DNA from 2 places in the Pantoea allii genome. Region 1 is predicted to be linked to the other one. Evidence: predicted binding sites of a transcription regulator. Region 1 holds the regulator's gene; the other holds the start of a gene.
What was found. The regulator sigma-54, encoded in region 1, starts transcription at its own class of promoters, with help from an activator protein. The targets are predictions, from matches to a motif close to GTTGGCACANNTTTCGCTNT.
Positions count from the first base shown of each region.

Region 2: the regulator sigma-54 is predicted to act here: its motif matches at 6,402-6,421, upstream of QNH99_RS02370 (gamma carbonic anhydrase family protein).

Region 1 is NZ_CP125958.1:4,161,475-4,173,075, reverse strand. It holds partial or broken gene arcB (aerobic respiration two-component sensor histidine kinase ArcB) at 1-1,009, shown strand, start outside; gene mtgA (monofunctional biosynthetic peptidoglycan transglycosylase) at 1,807-2,526, shown strand; gene npr (PTS phosphocarrier protein NPr) at 2,529-2,801, opposite strand; gene rapZ (RNase adapter RapZ) at 2,798-3,652, opposite strand; gene ptsN (PTS IIA-like nitrogen regulatory protein PtsN) at 3,702-4,181, opposite strand; gene hpf (ribosome hibernation promoting factor) at 4,334-4,621, opposite strand; gene rpoN (RNA polymerase factor sigma-54) at 4,643-6,079, opposite strand; gene lptB (LPS export ABC transporter ATP-binding protein) at 6,128-6,853, opposite strand; gene lptA (lipopolysaccharide ABC transporter substrate-binding protein LptA) at 6,859-7,413, opposite strand; gene lptC (LPS export ABC transporter periplasmic protein LptC) at 7,382-7,963, opposite strand; gene kdsC (3-deoxy-manno-octulosonate-8-phosphatase KdsC) at 7,960-8,526, opposite strand; gene kdsD (arabinose-5-phosphate isomerase KdsD) at 8,540-9,526, opposite strand; gene QNH99_RS19560 (calcium/sodium antiporter) at 9,543-10,523, opposite strand; gene mlaF (phospholipid ABC transporter ATP-binding protein MlaF) at 10,737-11,552, shown strand; gene mlaE (lipid asymmetry maintenance ABC transporter permease subunit MlaE) at 11,557-11,601, shown strand, end outside.
Region 2 is NZ_CP125958.1:486,546-498,146, reverse strand. It holds gene QNH99_RS02405 (amino acid ABC transporter ATP-binding protein) at 1-213, shown strand, start outside; rRNA gene rrf (5S ribosomal RNA) at 571-686, opposite strand; tRNA gene QNH99_RS02395 (tRNA-Thr) at 724-799, opposite strand; rRNA gene rrf (5S ribosomal RNA) at 990-1,105, opposite strand; rRNA gene QNH99_RS02385 (23S ribosomal RNA) at 1,314-4,219, opposite strand; tRNA gene QNH99_RS02380 (tRNA-Glu) at 4,428-4,503, opposite strand; rRNA gene QNH99_RS02375 (16S ribosomal RNA) at 4,667-6,206, opposite strand; gene QNH99_RS02370 (gamma carbonic anhydrase family protein) at 6,697-7,263, shown strand; gene QNH99_RS02365 (DUF1488 domain-containing protein) at 7,218-7,475, opposite strand; gene aroE (shikimate dehydrogenase) at 7,472-8,290, opposite strand; gene tsaC (L-threonylcarbamoyladenylate synthase type 1 TsaC) at 8,294-8,866, opposite strand; gene QNH99_RS02350 (type I DNA topoisomerase) at 8,876-9,421, opposite strand; gene smg (DUF494 family protein Smg) at 9,445-9,918, opposite strand; gene dprA (DNA-protecting protein DprA) at 9,890-11,014, opposite strand; gene def (peptide deformylase) at 11,132-11,601, shown strand, end outside.

The DNA.
Region 1 (11,601 bases):
TCGGTCTGGCGGTTTCACGCCGTCTGGCGCAGGCCATGGGCGGGGATATCAGCGTAAGCAGCGCACCGGGGCAGGGCTCCTGCTTTACGGTGGTGATAAAAGCTCCGCGCATCGCAGAGGAAGTGGAAGATGAGGGCGTGGACGACACGCTGCCGCTGCCGGCCTTACATGTGCTGCTGGTGGAAGATATCGAGCTGAATGTGATTGTGGCCCGCTCGGTGCTGGAAAAACTTGGGTGCAGCGTAGAGGTGGCCATGACCGGGAAGGCGGCGCTGGAGATGTTCGATCCGCTGGAGTTCGATCTGGTGCTGTTAGATATCCAACTGCCGGACATGACCGGAATGGACGTTTCACGCGCCCTGCGCCAGCAACATCCTGATGCAAACCTGCCACCGTTAGTCGCCTTAACGGCCAACGTGCTGAAAGATAAAAAAGAGTATTTTGATGCGGGCATGGACGATGTGCTCAGTAAACCGCTTGCCGTACCGGCGTTAACGGCCATTATCAAAAAGTTTTGGGACTTTCAGCCTGAAAGTGATGGCCTGCCCGTTACGGCGGCGAGCGCCAGTCAATCCGATGCATTACTGGATATCCCGATGCTTGAGCAATACCTTGAGCTGGTGGGGCCGAATCTGATCACGCAAAGTCTGACCATGTTTGAACAGATGATGCCGGGTTACTTGGATGTACTGGATTCTAATCTGATGGCGCGCGACCAAAAAGGCATTGCTGAAGAGGGGCACAAGATCAAAGGCGCAGCGGGATCGGTGGGTCTGCAGCACCTTCAGCAGGTGGCAAAGCAAATTCAAAGCCCTGAGTTACCGGCCTGGTGGGACAATGTGGGCGAATGGGTTGAAGAGCTTAAGCGTGAATGGCGACACGATGTGCAAGTACTGCGCGAGTGGGTGGCTGAAAAACAGCGGTAGTACAAAAAAATGACCCCAGCCGAGGCCGGGGTGCGCTAATACTGCGCCAACACCAGGGAAAAAGACGCTGCTGCTATGCTTAATGTTTTCAATGCAACAGCGGGGTATTGGTTAACACTTGCAACACCTTAGCAAATTCAAATTACCTTGTGACAAGATTCATTAAAATTTGTGATGTTGAACCGCGTTTAAATACAGGAAACATTAATTCGACAACATAGTCAAGCAAGGAATCAATTAAACAGTCACATTGGTTATTTTTTAATCAAAACTTCTGTTTTTTGTACGGGCTTAACCCAAATTTGTTAACAAAACCTGTGTTGCGCGCTGTAACCAAAATTTTTCATCGCTGTTCTGGATTAAAATAGATATAAACTTATGATAATAAAGAATAATGAAGAAATTCGTTCCCGCGGACCCAAAACGTTTCGGAAAACCTGATCTTCCCGCACCATTAAAAGGTTTTACCGATAGAAAACGCTTTATAGTTCGGCGAAAACATAGGGTTAAAACACCGTCTTGTAACAATTAAAACACGAAACATGACGACTGAAAGAACATTTTGTCTCCAGCTAATGGAAACAGTTTGCTGCTCCAACAGAATTATACATAAGTTATATGAAACATTGAGGCGAGGTATTGTCACAAAATGGTATCATCTTTCTGAAAAAGTAGAGCGCACGACAGAGAGGATGGAACCGATTCCTTCTCTGCGGAAGTAATTGAACTCATTCAAACTATTGTTGCATTCTCAATGCATTTTCATTCTCTTGTTATAAACATTGCACATTGTCACCCCGTCTTTTTCGGTAAAGATTTTTATTGCGGGTGGTGATTACGCCTGAAATTAATTAACACAAAAAAAATTTGAGACGATCGTATGAGTAAGCATAAAGGGAATCTGTGGCGGCGTATTAAGCCGCTGGTGATGCGCATTGTATTGATTTGGGTGGGACTGTGGCTGGCGGGCATTTTACTCTTTTCGTTTGCACCGGTGCCATTTTCTGCGGTGATGGCGGAGCGCCAGATAGGTGCCTGGTTTAGGGGCGATTTTGGCTACGTATCCCATTCCGACTGGGTAGGCCGAGAGGAAATCTCGCCCTGGATGAAACTGGCCGTTATTGCTTCAGAAGATCAAAACTTCCCCAACCATTGGGGCTTTGACGTGGCAGCCATCCAGTCCGTTCTGGACGACAGTGACAGCCGGATGCGCGGTGCATCAACCCTGTCGCAGCAAACGGCAAAAAACCTGTTTTTATGGGATGGACGTAGTTGGATTCGTAAAGGGCTGGAAGCGGGATTAACCGTTGGGCTGGAAACGGTGTGGACCAAACGCCGGATCTTAACGGTCTACCTGAATATCGCGGAGTTTGGCAAAGGCACTTTTGGGGTAGAGGCTGCGTCACGCCGCTTCTTTAATAAGCCCGCCAGCCGTTTAACCATGTCAGAAGCGGCATTGCTGGCTGCGGTCTTACCCAATCCACTGCGCTTTCGCGCAGACGCGCCGTCAGGCTATGTTCGTCAACGCCAGCAGTGGATTTTGCGTCAGATGCGTCAGTTGGGTGGAGAAGGCTTTCTGCAGCGCAATCATCTGAACTGACGTTAGTCTTCGTCGAATCCGGCTTCAAACAGCTCAATGACAGCGGCCAGCGCTTCGGTTTCCTGCGGGCCGCTGGCCTCTATCTCAATATGACCGCCTTTGGCGGAGTCCAGCATCAGTAACGCAATAACGCTGCTGGCTTCCGCCTCGGTACCGGTCTCATTGCGTAACAGCACTTCTGCATCGAAACTCTGTACCAGTTCAAACAGCTTCATGGCGGGGCGCGCGTGCATGCCCAGCTTATTTCTGATTTCAACAGTTTGCTTAACGGTCATGATTTACGTTTTTCCAGCGTGCGATGACGAGACTGTACATTTTTACCGCGTGAGCGAAAATAGTCAGCCAGCTGCTCTGCGATATAAACCGAACGGTGCTTACCGCCGGTACAACCGATCGCCACGGTGAGGTAGCTGCGGTTATTGGTCTCCAGCATGGGAAGCCAGAGTTCCAGATAGCTACGCGTCTGATAAATGAAGTTATGGACTTCGGTGTGACGATCGAGGAACGCGGCGACAGGCCGATCCAGGCCCGTCATCGGACGTAGCTTGGGGTCCCAGTGTGGGTTAGGCAAAAAGCGCACGTCAAAGACGTAATCGGCATCGATGGGAATACCATGTTTGAAGCCAAACGACTCAAACACCATCGTCAGCTCACGCTCGCGTTTACCCAGCAAGCGGGTACGCAGCATTTCAGCCAGCTCATGTACCGACATTTCTGAGGTATCAATAATCAGATCGGCACGCGAACGCAGAGGCTCAAGCAGGTCACTTTCTTCATCAATCGCGCTTTCCAGCGACAGATTCTTGCTGGATAACGGATGCAGGCGGCGCGTATCACTGTAACGACGGATCAGCGTGTTGCGATCGGCATCAAGAAACAGCAGCTGCGGTGAAAATGCCGAAGGCAGATTGTTGAGCGCTGTTTCAAAAATCTCAGGAGATTCAGGCATATTACGCACATCAATACTGACCGCCGCAGAGATATTGCGCTCGACCAGTGACTCTGCTAACTGTGGCAACAGTACCACTGGCAGGTTATCAACGCAGTAAAAACCCATGTCTTCCAGCGCGCGGAGCGCCACTGACTTTCCTGAGCCTGACCGACCGCTGACGATCATCAGCACCATGACCTTCTCTCCCGTTTTAAATCCGGTTCAAACCGGTAAATCACGCGCTTTATTGCTCTGTTGGTTCTTCGGTAATAATCGCATACAGCTCTTCATCGCTCTGCGCGGCACGCAGGCGGCGGCAAACCGTTTTATCCGCCAGCCGTTTTGCCACTAACGACAGCGTATGTAGATGGGTTTTACACTGGTCAGCCGGAACCAGCAGCGCAAAAAGGAGATCGACGGGCTGGTTATCCACGGCATCGAAAGCAATGGGTTGCTCCAGGCTGATAAAAACGCCTACGGCCCGTAAGGTATCCTCCTCCAGCTTGCCATGCGGAATGGCAATACCGTTACCGATACCGGTGCTCCCCATACGCTCACGCGTAAGAATCGCTTCAAACAACGTTTGATGCGGCAGGTTGAGCTGCTTAGCGGCCAGTTCGCTGATAATCTCAAGCGCCCGTTTTTTGCTTTGGCAGTGTACGCTACTGCGGGTGCAGTCTGGCGAAAGCACTGTGCTCAATTCCAGTGTTAAATCATTGTTCATTATCGTTTCACTTGCGAGTTCACATAGCCATCGAATCAATACGCAGACATCACGTAGCGACTGAATGGCGCTAGCATAGATGACAAAACGGGGCGGTTAATCCGCCCCATCCTTTCAGCTCTGCGCGCCGGGCGCGCCTGCCAGCGTGAAGGTTAGTGTTTTTTTAGCTTGTCTTTATATTTGGTCAGTTGACGGGCCAACTTGTCAATCAATCCGTCAATCGCCGCATACATATCTTCCGCTTCAGAGGTCGCGTGCAGCTCGCCACCATTGACGTGCAGGGTCGCATCGGCGATTTGCGTCACCTTTTCCACTTTCAGGACAACATACACCTGATTGATATGATCAAAGTAATGTTCCAGTTTGGCAAATTTTGTCGTCAGGAATGCCCGCAAGGGGTCGGTGATTTCAACGTTTTGCCCGGTAAGGTTCAGCTGCATAGGTCTTCCTTCTCATTTCTGTCAAACCAGTTGTTTACGCTGATTTGAAGGCGGTATGGACAAAGACTCGCGATATTTAGCGACGGTTCGACGTGCCACTATTATCCCTTGATCAGATAACATGGAGGTCAGTTTACTGTCACTCAAGGGCTTGGCGGGGTTTTCCGCCGAGATTAATTTTTTCACCAACGCACGAATAGCGGTAGATGACGCTTCTCCGCCACCTTCAGTATTAACATGGCTGGAGAAAAAATACTTCAGTTCAAAAATGCCACGCGGGCTGTGAAGGTATTTTTGCGTGGTAACGCGGGAAATGGTCGATTCATGCATATCCACAGCCTGGGCAATATCGGCCAGCACCATGGGACGCATAAATTCCTCTCCCTGCTCAAAAAAGGCCTGCTGCTGCTCAACGATACAGCGGGAGACTTTTAATAATGTCTCGTTGCGGCTTTCAAGGCTTTTAATCAGCCAGCGGGCTTCCTGCAAGTTGCTGCGGATAAACTGACTGTCGCTGTCGTTACGTCCTGCACCGCCCATGGCGGCGTACTGCTGGTTAATCTTCAGTCGCGGGAGACTGTCGGTGTTGAGCTCAACCGTCCAGCGCGTCGCGACTTTGCGTACCAGCACATCAGGAATAACGTATTCCGGTTCGCCGGTGTTAATCGACTGCCCCGGACGTGGATCGAGCGACTGAATCAGCAGCATCGCCTCTTTCAGCACGTCTTCTTTCAGACGCGTCACGCGCATCAGGCTGCGGAAGTCATGATTAGCAAGAAGATCAAGATGGCTGCTGACGATCAACCGTGCTTCCGCCAGCATAGGCGTTTCGGGCGCATATTGCGACAGCTGCACCAGCAGGCAGTCACGTAAATCGCGCGCGCCAACGCCGACCGGATCAAAACGCTGAATGCGCTTCAACACGGCTTCAACCTCATCCATTTCCAGCTCATCGTTACCGATGCTGTCAAGAATGTCTTCAAGCGAAACGGTAAGGTAACCCGTGTCATCGATGGCATCGACGATGGATGTGGCAATGGCACGATCGTTATCGCTAAAAGGCGTTAACTCCACCTGCCACATCAGGTAGTCCTGAAGAGACTGCGTGGTTTCACCCTGGTAAATCGGCAGTTCATCATCCTGATAATCGGTACCGGTTCCTGAGGGCGTGCCTGCGGTGTAAATCTCATCCCAGGTCGCGTCAAGCGGCAACTCTTCGGGCATATCCTTCTGTTCCAGCGCTTCACGGGTGTCCAGTCCCGCTTCGCCTTCCTGATACTCTTTTGCGTCTATTTCTTCGTGCTGTTCGGTTTGCTCAAGCAGGGGATTACTTTCCAACGCCAGCTGTAACTCTTGCTGAAGTTCAAGCGTAGAAAGCTGCAGCAGACGAATCGCCTGCTGCAGCTGTGGGGTCATTGCCAGTTGTTGGCTGAGCCTGAGTTGCAAACCTTGCTTCATAGACAGGATGGATATTCCCGGGTAAACATCAGTATTAACGACACCTTATCAGAGTCTGAACTCTTCACCCAAATAAACCCGTTTAACTTGCTCATCTGCAAGGACTTCGCTCGGCGTACCGTGTGCAATCAGGTTGCCCTGACTGACGATATAAGCGCGTTCACACACCGCCAGCGTTTCACGCACGTTATGGTCAGTAATCAGCACGCCAAGGCCACTGTCACGCAGGTGTTCAATGATCTTTTTAATGTCGATAACGGAAATGGGATCAACCCCGGCAAACGGCTCATCCAGCAGGATAAATTTCGGATTAGCCGCCAGCGCACGCGCGATCTCAACACGACGGCGTTCACCGCCCGACAGCGATTGCCCCATATTGTCGCGCAGATGCGCAATATGAAACTCTTCCATTAGCTCGTTAGCCCGGTCCTGTCGCTGCTCTTCGGTTAAGTCGTCGCGGATTTGCAGCACCGCCATCAGGTTGTCGTACACGCTCAGGCGACGGAAGATAGAGGCTTCCTGCGGCAGATAGCCGATGCCGCGACGTGCACGCGCATGGAGCGGCAGAATACTGATGTCTTCGTCATCGATGATGATGCGTCCCGCATCACGCGGAACAATGCCTACCACCATGTAAAAGGTGGTGGTTTTACCGGCGCCGTTGGGGCCCAGCAGACCGACGATTTCACCGGATTTTACCTGCAGACTCACGTCTTCAACCACGCGACGGCCTTTATATGCCTTCGCCAGGTTTTCTGCGATTAATGTGGCCATAGTGATCAGTTACTCTTTTTTTCGCTGTTGGTTGACGCGGGCTTATCCTGCAACTGCGAAGGCACCAGCACGGTCGTCACGCGATTGCTCTGGCCCTGGCTGTAAGCCTGCATTTTTTGCTCTTTGACCAGATAGGTGATGCGGTCGCCTTTGATGTTGCTGTCCAGCTGTTGAATATACGCATTGCCGGTCAGCTCAACAAAGTCATTGGCCAGCTCATAATGCAGCTTGGACGCGTGCCCCTGAACCGGTTTGCCATTGTCCTGCATCTGGTAAAAGGTCGCAGGGTTACCGTAAGCATCAACAATAGTTTTCTTACTGTCGCCGCCCGGACGCGTCACCACGACTTTATCAGCGGTAATTTTGATCGAGCCCTGAGTGACAATGACGTTACCGGTGAAGGTCGCCACGTTGCCTTGCAGATCCAGAGCCTGGTTTGCAGAGTCGATATTGACGGGTTTGTCCGAGTCACCGGTCAGCGCCAGAGCAGGCAAGCTGGTTGCAAGCAGCAGGCTGGCCAGTAAAAACTTAATGCTGTTTTTGTTCATTTTGAATTTCATAAGAAGTTTTGACCTTTTCGATTAACTCGGCGTTCTTTGTCCGTAAATTACCGCGCATTCTCATACCGGTAGAGTTAAAACTGCGACCATATAACGTCACCTGATCGTCAGACGCGACGTCCTGAGTGACAAGATTGACCTGAGCATTGTCCGTTTTAATGCGCTCAAGCTCAGAATCCGGAGCCAGAGCATTCAACTCGACATGGCCATAAAGATACAGCATACGGTCTTTGGTAAGCTTTGCTTTATCTGCGCGTATCGTCCAGGTAGGCATTTTATTTTCGTCATAGGTGGTCATGACGGGATTATCGAACCAGCTTATTCCGCTGTCTTCAAAATAGGTCACTTTGTCCGATATCAGTTTATAAGCCAGGCCGCCCTGCGGGTTATAAACCACAGAGTGCGAATTGGCACTGGTGTAGGTTGGCGTTTGATTATTATTCGCTACCGGCGCGCTGCTGTCGCTATCCCGGTTAGTGAAATTCCAGCCAATAAGCACCAGCGCAATCAAGGCCAGACCTAACGTTATCCAACGCCTGCTTTTACTCATACTGATTGCCCTTTGGCATCCTCGAATTTATTTTGCGCCATTAAGATGAGGTCGCACAGTTCCCGAACCGCACCGCGCCCACCGGCTATCCGCGTGACGTAACGCGCGCGCGCCAGCAGTAGCGGATGTGCATCCGCGACTGCCACGCTCAACCCAACTTTTGCCATCACTGGCCAGTCAATCAGATCGTCGCCAATATAGGCCACCTGATCGTCAGAGAGCGACAGTGTATCCAGAAGTTCGCCGTAGGCCAAAAGCTTATCGGATTGCCCCTGATAAAGGTGGCGAATGCCGAGCGTTTTGCAGCGATCTTCCAGCAGTTTGGCCGTGCGGCCGGTAATAATAGCCACTTCGACGTCCGAGGTCAGCAGGCAACGCACGCCATAACCGTCGCGCACGTTAAAGGTTTTAAACTCTTCACCGCTGTTCCCCATGTAAATCAGGCCATCCGACATGACGCCATCGACGTCGCAAATCAGCAGGCGAATTTTACTGGCGCGCGCTATGACATCGCTACTGACCGGGCCGTAACACGTTTCTAAAGTGGCATTTTCCGACTGCATTGTTTCTTCCTGTTTATACGACGCCAGCGCGCAGCATGTCATGCATATGTACCACACCCAGCAAACGGTCGTCATCGGCCACCAGCAGCGAGGTAATGTTTTTGGTTTGCATCAAATTCAGTGCATCCACCGCCAGTACATTGGGCCGTACGCGGATCCCGCCACGGGTCATCACTTCAGCGATGGTGGCGTTTTGAAAATCAATGCCCATATCGAAGATGCGGCGCAGGTCACCATCGGTAAAGATGCCTTCTATCTTCATCAGATCATCCACAATCACCGTCAGGCCGAGATTCTTACGGGTGATTTCCAGCAGGGCATCCCGCAGTGATGCATCGCGTGTGACGTGAGGTAATTCATCCCCGCTGTGCATAATATCGCTAACGTGTAGCAGCAGCTTACGGCCCAGTGCACCACCCGGATGGGACAGCGCAAAGTCCTCTGGCGTGAAGCCACGCGCCTCCAGCAGGGAAACGGCCAGGGCATCGCCCATCACTAAGGTTGCCGTCGTGCTGGTGGTCGGTGCCAGGCCCAGCGGGCAGGCTTCCTGTGGCACTTTGACACACAGGTGAATATCCGCAGCACGGGCCATCGCGCTTTCAGGGCGGCTTGTCATACAGATTAACTTTATTTTCTGGCGTTTCATCACCGGAATCAACGCCAGAATCTCACTGGATTCACCACTGTTAGAAATCGCGATGACAATGTCGTCTTTACCGACCATGCCAAGGTCGCCGTGGCTGGCTTCCGCGGGATGCACAAAGAACGCCGGCGTGCCGGTGCTGGCAAAGGTTGCCGCCATTTTTTTACCGATATGGCCCGATTTGCCCATGCCCATGACCACGACTTTTCCCCGACAGGCATAAATCAGTCTGCAGGCGTCCGTGAATGCCTCGTTGATATATTGATCAAGCTGTTCAAGGCCCTCGCGCTCGATGCGCAATACCGTTTTACCGGCTTTCTGGAAATCAAAATCTACCGTTGGTTGCTGATATGACATGGTGAATCTGTCCTTTTTAGCCGTCTATAAACGCAGGCTGTAGCCACAGCAGCGTTACCCAGACGAAGAAACCACAGAGTAAAAGCGTGCCTGCCGTACGGCCAACCCGGCGGCGACGCAGCAAACAAAGCATGGCGAACAGCACGCTTACACCAAGCATTATCCAGTAATCGCGTGCAAAAGCGTGATAGTCTACGCTGCCGGGATGAATCAGTGCCGGCAGACCCAAAACGATGGCCAGATTATAAATGTTGGCGCCAATCAGGTTGCCGATAGCAATATCATCTTCACCTTTCAGCGCGCCTGCGATAACCGTTGCCAGCTCCGGCAAACTGGTACCTACGGCGATAAGCGTCAGCCCCATCACCAGCTCGCTGACGCCAAAGTAATCGGCAAATACGGTCGCGTTATCGATCACCATGTGCGTCGACATGGGCAGAATAATCAGCGCCACGGCCAGCCAGAGAAAAGCGACGGTATTTCCGCTCTCTTCACGCGGCAGTTCAGCTAATTGTTCACGCGTTAACGTATCGTTATTATCCTTTTCTGCTTTCCGCGCGATGCGGATCGTCACTATCAGATAAATCGCGGCAATAGCGATCAGTGCAATACCGTCCAGACGACTAAGATAGTTATCGAATAACATGATGCCGCTCAGTAATGAGACCAACACCATCAGCGGCAGTTCACGACGTATTAAATTGGAATGGATGCTCAGGGGATGCAACAACGCTGCACCGCCGAGAATCAAAAGAATATTGGTGATGTTCGAGCCAAGCGCGGTGCCCACCGCCAGATCCATCTGTCCCAACTGCGCAGCAGAGAAGGAGAGAATGATCTCCGGGAGTGAGGTGCCGATACTGACGACGGTCATGCCGATGATCAACGGCGGGATGCCAAAGGATCGACAAAGTATTGCAGCACTAAACACCAGACGATCGGCACCATAAGCCAGTAAAAGCAGACCGATAATCAGCAGTGCGGTAGCGACGAACATGAAAAATCCTTGCTTAAAACCCCTGTTGGCTTGCCTTCAGGTTCTTTGTGACAAAACAGGCGCTGATTTTGACCGTCTGATCGACAAAAGTAAATTTTATGACCGTTTTCGCCAAATCTTTGCATTAAGTTTCTGTAAAGCTATCGTGCGTTTAACCTTAACAGGCTACCATCGTACCCTATTGTTTACGCCCGATCCGTAATAGAGGTGATAATGATCCAACAAAAAACGAACCTGGTTGAGGTTCGTGGCGTGAGTTTTTCACGTGGCGATCGCAAAATTTTCGACGATATTTCGCTGACGGTACCAAAAGGTAAAGTGACGGCGATTATGGGACCGTCGGGGATCGGGAAAACGACGTTGCTACGCTTAATTGGCGGGCAACTGCAGCCTGACAGTGGTGAGATCTGGTTTCGGGATGAGAACATTCCGACATTGTCGCGCACAAAGTTGTACGAAGCGCGTAAAAAGATGAGCATGCTGTTTCAGTCAGGTGCGCTGTTTACCGACCTGACAGTGTACGAAAATGTGGCCTGGCCGCTACGCGAACATACCCGGTTACCCGCACCGATCTTACACAGCACCGTGCTGATGAAGCTCGAAGCGGTGGGGCTGCGTGGCGCAGCACAGCTAAAACCGGCGGAGCTGTCTGGCGGAATGGCGCGACGTGTCGCGCTGGCACGCGCGATTGCGCTTGAGCCAGAGCTGATCATGTTTGATGAGCCGTTTGTCGGGCAGGACCCTATTACCATGGGGGTGCTGGTTAAGCTGATTGATGAACTGAATCATGCGCTGGGCCTCACCTGTATTGTGGTATCACATGATGTGCCTGAAGTATTAAGTATTGCCGATTACGCTTACATCGTGGCGGGACAAAAAATTATTGCACAGGGTACGACGCCAGACTTGCGTGCTGACAACGATCCCCGCGTGCGTCAGTTTATCGATGGCATCGCGGATGGACCCGTCCCGTTTCGTTTTCCGGCGGGTGACTATTTGGCCGACTTAACCGGTTCAGGGAGAATCTAAGCTGATGTTGTTAAAAGCACTGGCGTCGTTGGGACGCCGGGGAATAGGA
Region 2 (11,601 bases), 890 kb from region 1:
GTGAAAGAAGTACTCGATACGATGATTGGGCTGGCAGAAGACGGTATGACGATGTTGTGTGTGACACATGAAATGGGCTTTGCGCGTACGGTGGCCGACAGAGTGATCTTTATGGATCGCGGTGAGATCGTAGAAGTTGCGCCGCCGCAGGAGTTTTTTGCGAATCCCCGGTCAGAGCGCACCCGCGCTTTCCTGTCTCAGGTTATTCACTGACCCTGCTTCATCTCTCAGCACCTCCGTCATACGGAGGTGCTGTTCTGCCGCGCCTGACAACTGCATACAGCGCGTCTATTCCCCGTATATTCTCACTTCGCTAACGCTGATTACACAAAGCTTCAACTGCCAGAGTTGCCTGTCCGCAATCATACTTCATTGCGCCAGCGGTCCTTCTTCTGGCCGGTTACATAGCTTTTATTGGCCCTTTTACAGGTCAGGTGAGAGCCACCCGGCTGTTTTAAGTGCATCAACAGTGTTTGTGGTGACCCATATACGTTTAACAGAGACTTTTTACCGAATAACAGACGTAAAAAAGCCCTGAACTTTCGTTCAGGGCTTCTTCACTTGTTTGATGCCTGGCAGTTCCCTACTCTCGCATGGGGAGACCCCACACTACCATCGGCGCTACGGCGTTTCACTTCTGAGTTCGGCATGGGGTCAGGTGGGACCACCGCGCTACAGCCGCCAGGCAAATTCTTTATTTGCCGAACTCTAGCCATATATAACTGGTGCTGATACCCAGAGTCGAACTGGGGACCTCACCCTTACCAAGGGTGCGCTCTACCAACTGAGCCATATCAGCACGCAACAGGTACTCCCGGCACTTTTATGCTGATGCTCGGGTCTTTCAATTTGATGCCTGGCAGTTGATGAATCACGCGGTGATTCACCCTTCGGGCCGCTGCTCTGCAGCGTTCAAAAGCATTCGCTTTTGTCCTACTCTCTTTTGAGTAGAGAACTGCCCGAAGTAACGTGCAGGTTTTCAATTTGATGCCTGGCAGTTCCCTACTCTCGCATGGGGAGACCCCACACTACCATCGGCGCTACGGCGTTTCACTTCTGAGTTCGGCATGGGGTCAGGTGGGACCACCGCGCTACAGCCGCCAGGCAAATTCTTTGTGCACGAAACGACTCTTTTACGCCATGAACGCGTTGCATTCGCTCTGCCGCACCGGTCACATACTTCAGTATGCTCCCGCTGACGTCATCGCTCTGCGCCTTCTCATGCCGCAAAATCTGTCGTTTCCGCAAATTCTTTTCCGGTAAACAATGCTGAAAATTCAATCGTCTCTCAACCAAAACGCCTCTGGCGTTGTAAGGTTAAGCCTCACGGGTCATTAGTACCGGTAAGCTCAACGCATCGCTGCGCTTACACACCCGGCCTATCAACGTCGTCGTCTTCAACGTCCCTTCAGGACCCTTAAAGGGTCAGGGAGAACTCATCTCGGGGCAAGTTTCGTGCTTAGATGCTTTCAGCACTTATCTTTTCCGCACTTAGCTACCGGGCAGTGCCACTGGCGTGACAACCCGGACACCAGCGGTGCGTTCACTCCGGTCCTCTCGTACTAGGAGCAACCCCCCTCAATTCTCCAGCGCCCACGGCAGATAGGGACCGAACTGTCTCACGACGTTCTAAACCCAGCTCGCGTACCACTTTAAACGGCGAACAGCCGTACCCTTGGGACCTACTTCAGCCCCAGGATGTGATGAGCCGACATCGAGGTGCCAAACACCGCCGTCGATATGAACTCTTGGGCGGTATCAGCCTGTTATCCCCGGAGTACCTTTTATCCGTTGAGCGATGGCCCTTCCATTCAGAACCACCGGATCACTATGACCTGCTTTCGCACCTGCTCGAGCCGTCACTCTCGCAGTCAAGCTGGCTTATGCCATTGCACTAACCTCCTGATGTCCGACCAGGATTAGCCAACCTTCGTGCTCCTCCGTTACTCTTTAGGAGGAGACCGCCCCAGTCAAACTACCCACCAGACACTGTCCGCAGCCCGGATTACGGGCTTACGTTAGAACACCAAACATTAAAGGGTGGTATTTCAAGGATGGCTCCACGCAGACTGGCGTCCACGCTTCAAAGCCTCCCACCTATCCTACACATCAAGGCTCAGTGTTCAGTGTCAAGCTGTAGTAAAGGTTCACGGGGTCTTTCCGTCTTGCCGCGGGTACACTGCATCTTCACAGCGATTTCAATTTCACTGAGTCTCGGGTGGAGACAGCCTGGCCATCATTACGCCATTCGTGCAGGTCGGAACTTACCCGACAAGGAATTTCGCTACCTTAGGACCGTTATAGTTACGGCCGCCGTTTACCGGGGCTTCGATCAAGAGCTTCAGCTTGCGCTTAACCCCATCAATTAACCTTCCGGCACCGGGCAGGCGTCACACCGTATACGTCCACTTTCGTGTTTGCACAGTGCTGTGTTTTTAATAAACAGTTGCAGCCAGCTGGTATCTTCGACTGCCTTCGGCTCCGTCAGCAAGTGACTTCACCTGGTGGCAGCGTGCCTTCTCCCGAAGTTACGGCACCATTTTGCCTAGTTCCTTCACCCGAGTTCTCTCAAGCGCCTTGGTATTCTCTACCTGACCACCTGTGTCGGTTTGGGGTACGATTTTGTGTTACCTGATGCTTAGAGGCTTTTCCTGGAAGCAGGGCATTTATCACTTCAGCACCGTAGTGCCTCGTCGTCACGCCTCAGTGTAAAGTGAACCGGATTTGCCTGGAACACACACCTACACGCTTAAACCGGGACAACCGTCGCCCGGCTGATATAGCCTTCTCCGTCCCCCCTTCGCAGTAACACCAAGTACAGGAATATTAACCTGTTTCCCATCGACTACGCCTTTCGGCCTCGCCTTAGGGGTCGACTCACCCTGCTCCGATTAACGTTGAACAGGAACCCTTGGTCTTCCGGCGACAAGGTTTTTCACCTTGTTTATCGTTACTTATGTCAGCATTCGCACTTCTGATACCTCCAGCATGCCTCACAGCACACCTTCAACGGCTTACAGAACGCTCCCCTACCCAACAACACATAGTGTCGCTGCCGCAGCTTCGGTGCATGGTTTAGCCCCGTTACATCTTCCGCGCAGGCCGACTCGACCAGTGAGCTATTACGCTTTCTTTAAATGATGGCTGCTTCTAAGCCAACATCCTGGCTGTCTGTGCCTTCCCACATCGTTTCCCACTTAACCATGACTTTGGGACCTTAGCTGGCGGTCTGGGTTGTTTCCCTCTTCACGACGGACGTTAGCACCCGCCGTGTGTCTCCCGTGATAACATTCTCCGGTATTCGCAGTTTGCATCGGGTTGGTAAGCCGGGATGGCCCCCTAGCCGAAACAGTGCTCTACCCCCGGAGATGAGTTCACGAGGCGCTACCTAAATAGCTTTCGGGGAGAACCAGCTATCTCCCGGTTTGATTGGCCTTTCACCCCCAGCCACAGGTCATCCGCTAATTTTTCAACATTAGTCGGTTCGGTCCTCCAGTTAGTGTTACCCAACCTTCAACCTGCCCATGGCTAGATCACCGGGTTTCGGGTCTATACCCTGCAACTTAACGCCCAGTTAAGACTCGGTTTCCCTGCGGCTCCCCTATACGGTTAACCTTGCTACAGAATATAAGTCGCTGACCCATTATACAAAAGGTACGCAGTCACCCCCGTTAAGAAGGCTCCCACTGCTTGTACGTACACGGTTTCAGGTTCTGTTTCACTCCCCTCGCCGGGGTTCTTTTCGCCTTTCCCTCACGGTACTGGTTCACTATCGGTCAGTCAGGAGTATTTAGCCTTGGAGGATGGTCCCCCCATATTCAGACAGGATACCACGTGTCCCGCCTTACTCATCGAACTCACAACCTGTGCACCTTTGTGTACGGGAGTATCACCCTGTACCCTGCGACTTTCCAGACGCTTCCACTGATGCACAAGCTGATGATGGTTCTGGGCTCCTCCCCGTTCGCTCGCCGCTACTGGGGGAATCTCGGTTGATTTCTTTTCCTCGGGGTACTTAGATGTTTCAGTTCCCCCGGTTCGCCTCATGCAGCTATGTATTCACTGCATGATAGTGTGACGAGTCACACTGGGTTTCCCCATTCGGGTATCGCCGGTTATTGCGGTTCATATCACCTTACCGGCGCTTATCGCAGATTAGCACGCCCTTCATCGCCTCTGACTGCCAGGGCATCCACCGTGTACGCTTAGTCGCTTAACCTCACAACCCACAGGCGTTTTACGCTGCGTGTCATGAGCTTTTGAGAGACTCGATCACACGTCATCATTCTTTATTACGGAAGAATGCGACCATGTGTCGTTTCAAATTTTCAGCTTGTTCCGGATTGTTAAAGAGCAATATCTTAAACACGACTCGTAAGTCATCTTTAAGATATGTGGGCAACACCTTTCACCTGTCACCAAGCAAGTGGCGTCCCCTAGGGGATTCGAACCCCTGTTACCGCCGTGAAAGGGCGGTGTCCTGGGCCTCTAGACGAAGGGGACGTGAAATACTTGTGCAACAGACACGGGTAATTTCACGTGAAGGTGAGATTATATAATCAGGCGACAATAGTTATTGTTACCGCACCCCAACGCGTAGACGCTTTGCTCATTACTTTTCTATCAGACAATCTGTGTGAGCACTTCGCGGGAAAGTATCTTCAGGTAAGGAGGTGATCCAACCGCAGGTTCCCCTACGGTTACCTTGTTACGACTTCACCCCAGTCATGAATCACAAAGTGGTAAGCGCCCTCCCGAAGGTTAAGCTACCTACTTCTTTTGCAACCCACTCCCATGGTGTGACGGGCGGTGTGTACAAGGCCCGGGAACGTATTCACCGTGGCATTCTGATCCACGATTACTAGCGATTCCGACTTCACGGAGTCGAGTTGCAGACTCCGATCCGGACTACGACGCACTTTATGAGGTCCGCTTGCTCTCGCGAGGTCGCTTCTCTTTGTATGCGCCATTGTAGCACGTGTGTAGCCCTACTCGTAAGGGCCATGATGACTTGACGTCATCCCCACCTTCCTCCGGTTTATCACCGGCAGTCTCCTTTGAGTTCCCGACCGAATCGCTGGCAACAAAGGATAAGGGTTGCGCTCGTTGCGGGACTTAACCCAACATTTCACAACACGAGCTGACGACAGCCATGCAGCACCTGTCTCACGGTTCCCGAAGGCACTAAGGCATCTCTGCCGAATTCCGTGGATGTCAAGAGTAGGTAAGGTTCTTCGCGTTGCATCGAATTAAACCACATGCTCCACCGCTTGTGCGGGCCCCCGTCAATTCATTTGAGTTTTAACCTTGCGGCCGTACTCCCCAGGCGGTCGACTTAACGCGTTAGCTCCGGAAGCCACTCCTCAAGGGAACAACCTCCAAGTCGACATCGTTTACGGCGTGGACTACCAGGGTATCTAATCCTGTTTGCTCCCCACGCTTTCGCACCTGAGCGTCAGTCTTCGTCCAGGGGGCCGCCTTCGCCACCGGTATTCCTCCAGATCTCTACGCATTTCACCGCTACACCTGGAATTCTACCCCCCTCTACGAGACTCAAGCCTGCCAGTTTCAAATGCAGTTCCCAGGTTAAGCCCGGGGATTTCACATCTGACTTAACAGACCGCCTGCGTGCGCTTTACGCCCAGTAATTCCGATTAACGCTTGCACCCTCCGTATTACCGCGGCTGCTGGCACGGAGTTAGCCGGTGCTTCTTCTGCGGGTAACGTCAATCACTGCGGTTATTAACCACAATGCCTTCCTCCCCGCTGAAAGTACTTTACAACCCGAAGGCCTTCTTCATACACGCGGCATGGCTGCATCAGGCTTGCGCCCATTGTGCAATATTCCCCACTGCTGCCTCCCGTAGGAGTCTGGACCGTGTCTCAGTTCCAGTGTGGCTGGTCATCCTCTCAGACCAGCTAGGGATCGTCGCCTAGGTGGGCCGTTACCCCGCCTACTAGCTAATCCCATCTGGGTTCATCCGATAGTGAGAGGCCCGAAGGTCCCCCTCTTTGGTCTTGCGACGTTATGCGGTATTAGCCACCGTTTCCAGTGGTTATCCCCCTCTATCGGGCAGATCCCCAGACATTACTCACCCGTCCGCCACTCGTCACCCGAGAGCAAGCTCTCTGTGCTACCGTCCGACTTGCATGTGTTAGGCCTGCCGCCAGCGTTCAATCTGAGCCATGATCAAACTCTTCAATTTAAGTTTGATTTGCTGAAACCAGTTCAGCGGTGCTCATCTGTAAAACGTCATAATGAATTTCATTATGTGTTCACTCGTGAGACTTGATATTTTTTACGTCCGGAGACGCTGATATCAATCCTGCGAGTGCCCACACAGATTGTCTGATAAATTGTTAAAGAGCAGTGCGAACAGCGGGTTAACCGCCTGTCGCGAGGTGGCGTATATTACGCTTTCCTCCTTCAGAGTCAACTTCTTTTTCAGAAGTTTTTCTCCGGCGGCTCAGTTTCCCGAACCTCCCGACACCGCATTCCGTAAGCCGTTGTGCCGTGTCAGTGGAGGCGCATTATAGGGATCCGAATAAATTGCACAACCCTTTTTTTGGATCTTTTTTCTGACTGTCGAGAAAACATTCATATTGGTTAGATCGCCAACGATCCGGGGCAAAATCCCCTTGCCAGCAGGTCAGAATCACAGCAGGCTGCCGGTAAACTCAGTAAAGGAGAATACAATGACTGTAGCATTACGCCCTTATAAACATCTTTTCCCGCAGTTGGGTCTGCGCGTCATGGTTGATTCCACAAGCGTAGTGGTGGGCGACGTCATTATCGAAGATGATGTAGGTATCTGGCCTTTAGTGGCTATTCGTGGTGATGTGAATCAGGTTCGCATCGGTGCCCGTACCAATATTCAGGATGGCAGCGTACTTCATGTAACCCATAAGTCTGATGCCAATCCAGCAGGTTTTCCACTGGTTATCGGTCAGGATGTTACCGTTGGGCATAAGGCGATGCTGCATGGCTGCACCATCGGTAATCGCGTGCTGGTTGGGATGGGTTCAATCGTGCTGGATGGCGTGATTGTTGAAGATGATGTTCTGATTGGTGCCGGGAGTCTGGTCCCGCCGGGTAAGAGACTGGAAAGCGGTTATCTTTATGTAGGGAGCCCGGTAAAACAAATTCGACCGCTGAATGAAAAAGAAATTGAAGGATTGCTCTACTCTGCCCGCAACTATGTTAGCTGGAAGAACGACTATCTGGCAGGCGACAGCCAGACCCATCCTTCATTATCTACCTGATCGTTACGGATACAGTCTTCAGCCACATCTTCCAGATCCCAGCGATGGTCACGAAACAGGGCCATCGCGTCTCCCTCCCCGAACTGCTGGTGTAACGCATCCACGCTGATAGCACAGGTCAGTCCCATGCCATTAACCAAAACGGGAAAACAAACAGCCTTTAATGTGACATCCAGCGTTTCACGGTCTGGAAACTGGATAGCCTGATTCATGACTGTATCTCGGCTTTTAAGGACGCAATGACAGGCGCAATCTCCGGCATGATGCCATGCCACAGATGAAAGGCATGCGCGGCCTGACCCACCAGCATGCCTAACCCATCAGCCAGATGAGATGAACCCTGCTGGTGACACCAGCGCAAAAAAGCGGTCAATCCATTCTGGTAGAACATGTCATAACAGCGTAAATCCGCATGAATTAATGAAGACGATAACGGTGGCACATCGCCATTGATGCCGCTCGACGTTGCGTTAATCAGCAAATCAAAATGTTTACCTTCAAGCTCCTCAAAAGAAAGGGCACTCACCGCCCCACGGTGCGCAAACGTCTTTGCCATGCTCTGGGCATTAGCAGCCGTACGGTTTACCACCGTAATTGACGTGCCCAGCGAAAGCAGAGGAAGGATGACGCCACGTGCCGCCCCTCCCGCCCCCACCAGTAAAATATGATCGCCAGGTTTGATCATCGACAGACGCTGCAGATCGCTGACTAAACCGATGCCATCCGTATTATCGCCAAGAATCTGACCATCCTGGCATTTCTTCAACGTGTTGACGGCACCAGAGAGAGAGGCACGTTCGGTGAGCTGGTCTGCATATTCCCAGGCCTGTTGTTTAAAAGGTAACGTGATATTAGCGCCTGCCCCACCCTGAGAGAAAAAAGTGGTGATAGCCTGGGGAAAGGCATCGACAGGCGCTTCAATACGATCGTATTGAAGCGCAATACCCGTTTGCCTGGCAAAGGCCTGATGAATTTGCGGGGATTTGCTGTGACTGATCGGATGTCCGAAAACTGCAAAATATGCCATCTGCTAGCCCTGCCGTATCTGGTTGCCGCTAACCACGTCACGGATCTCAGAAGGGTTTAGCCTTCCTCCCGTCTCTCCATTGAGTACGGGAAACGCAGCACCAAACTGCAGTTTAACCTCTTCTACTGAACGGCAAGGTGGCTGACCAGAAAGATTCGCGCTGGTTGAAACCAGAGGTTTACCAAACGCCCGGCACAACGCCTGAACGTCAGGATGGTCGCTGACGCGAATAGCCAGGGAATCAAACTGTCCGGTTAACCAACGTGGCGTTTGCGGTGCTGCTGGCACAACAAAGGTGACCGGGCCTGGCCAGCAGGCAAACATACGTTCACGCTGCATCGCCGTTAAGACATGATCGGAGACGTAGGGCATAAGCTGGCCGTAATCGGCCGCTATCAGAATCAACCCTTTTTCCACTGGGCGTCTTTTCAATGCCAGCAGAGCCATCACTGCCGATTCATCGTCGGGGTCGCAGCCCAGGCCGAATACCGCTTCAGTGGGATAAGCAATCACGGCATGTTGCTTCAGATGGTTCACACAATCCTGTAGTGAGCCGGAAACTGGTTGATTTTGCATGGTTATGTCTTACGTCTCTTCAGTGATAGCTTTGCCACAACTTTTACTGGCGCAAAAAAGCCGGGTGCCCTGCGCCGTCTTTTTTTCAACTAAAAGCGGAAATTCACAATGCGGACAGCGTCCAGCGACTGGCGTCAGATTAACGGCAAACTGGCAGGCTGGATAGCGGTCACAGGAATGGAAGGTTTTGCCAAAACGCGATCGCCGCTGTACCAGTTTACCTTGCTGACACTGCGGGCAGTCGATGGTTGTCTCATCAGGTTTATCGATCGTTTCCGTGTAATCACACGCTGGATAGTCGCTACAGCCAATAAACATGCCAAAACGGCCCTGACGTAACACTTTATCAGCACCACATTGCGGGCAAGCATGACCTTCCAGAACTTTTACTACATGTCCGTCGGCCTGGTTTCCCAGGGGCCGGATGTAGTCGCAGGCAGGGTAGTTTGCACAGCCCAAAAAAGGGCCGTGTTTTCCTGAACGTATAACAAGTTCTGCCCCGCAAGCGGGGCAGGGGTCCTGTTTACGCGCAGTAAAGAGTGCGGTTTTACTCATAACGATAATGCATCAGTGAAAATTTAATGCAGCATACCTTCGTTGACGTCGAATAACAGTTCTTCCATTTGTTGATAGGCGTTTTCACATCCTGGGATGTTAAACAACACCATCAACACCACCCATTTAAGATCCTCAAGATCGAAATCAAGAGTATCAAGCGCCATGACACGTTCAATGACCATTTCTCGTGTTTCCAGACTCAAGACCTGGATTTGCTCCAGGAAAAGCAGGAAACCGCGGCTTTCGGCATCTAAACGCTTGCTCTCTTCATCTGTATAGATGCGCATGGAGAGCGGATCATTTGCCAGTAAAATTGGGGCGACCAGACCTTCCTGGTAGTCTGCCAATTTTTCTAACCAGTTCAACGCGTTATAGATATCTTCGCGATGAAAACCGGCATCCGTCAAGTCATCTGTCAATCTGTCCTGATCAACACCCATTTCTGCTTCGTTGTGGATATAGGTCTCAAACAAGTACATGAGTACGTCGAACATGGCATGCCCTCCTCAATCGGACATAGCCGCCGGGTACAGCTGCGATCCATCCTGCTAACTCCAGTTCCAGCAATTGAGCTGTAATAACTGGCACAGGTTGGCCGGCACGTTCAGCGACAACGTCAACAGGTGTAACCTCATCACCTACGTTAGCCAACAGCTCGGCAAATGGCAATGGAGCATCGTCACTGGCATCAGAATAAATTTCGTCTGATTGTGTAACAGGTAACCAGTTAAGCATAGCGCGTAAATCTTCAATGATGTTATTAGGATGTGCCACCAGCATCGCGCCCTGTTGAATCAGCCAGTTTGTTCCCTCACTGCCGCTGTTTCCTAATGCGCCGGGCAAGGCATAAACCGCGCGATTTTGCTCTAATGCATAACGGGCTGTGACTAATGAACCACTCTTTAATGACGCTTCTATGACTAAAACGCCCTGGCTCAGCCCACTGATAATACGGTTTCTGCGTGGAAAACGATGTGCCAGCGGTACGGCATCCAGCGGAAACTCAGATACCACGGCGCCGCCCTGCCCGACAATCTCCTGCGCCAATGCACCATGCTTTTTGGGATAAAGATGCTCCAGTCCGCTGCCCAGCACCGCAACGGTTTTCCCCTGAACCCTCAGCGCGGCGCGATGCGCAACGCCATCGATACCAATCGCCAGGCCGCTGGTGATAGTAAAGCCACTTAGCGATAACTGTTGAGTAAACCAGTCACACCAGTAGCGGCCAGAGTGGGAACATTGACGGCTGCCGACCACCGCTAACTGCGGTGCCCCCAACACGGCGGGGTCGCCTTTCACATACAGCAGCGGAGGAAAACAGGCCGTTTCAGCCAGTTGAGCGGGATAAAGCGGATCAAGTGCGGTAATCAGATGGTGCAACGGGTTCGTTGCCAGCCACGTCTTAACTGTCGCCAGCCAACGGGGGGAGATATGATGGTAATAGTGGCGTTGTGGAGCCTCAAACCCGTTCAGAGTTAACACATCATCAACATCTTTGCCTTCAGACAGTTGCTGTGCCGCGCTTAACCAGCGCCTGCCCGTTATGCCCGGAATGGCGGCCAGCCGCAGTAACTGCTCCCTTTTTTGCATCTTTACAGCCTCCTGATAACCGTTGCTTCCCTCCGCAGAATGCTGTCAATCAGGTGCTAAAAAGTCTACAATATGGGGCAGTAATCTTTCCCTTTTAGAATATATATCTGGATATTTATGTCAGTTTTACAGGTATTACATTTTCCTGACGAGCGCCTGCGCAAAATTGCCGCGCCTGTTAAAGAAGTTAACGCGGACGTTCAGCGTATCGTTGATGATATGTTCGAAACCATGTATTCCGAAGAAGGTATCGGCCTGGCTGCCACGCAGGTGGACATTCACCAGCGCATCATTGTGATTGATGTATCAGAGAACCGCGATGAGCGTCTGGTATTAATTAATCCTGAGCTTCTGGAAAAAAGCGGTGAAACAGGTATTGAAGAAGGCTGTCTGTCCATTCCTGAGCAACGCGCTTTTGTGCCACGTGCTGAGCGGGTAAAAGTCCGTGCGTTAGATCGTGACGGTAAAAGTTTCGAACTTGAAACCGGTGATCTGCTGGCTATCTGTATTCAACACGAAATCGACCATCTCGATGGCAAACTGTTTATTGATTATCTTTCGCCTTTAAAGCGTCAGCGCATCAAAAC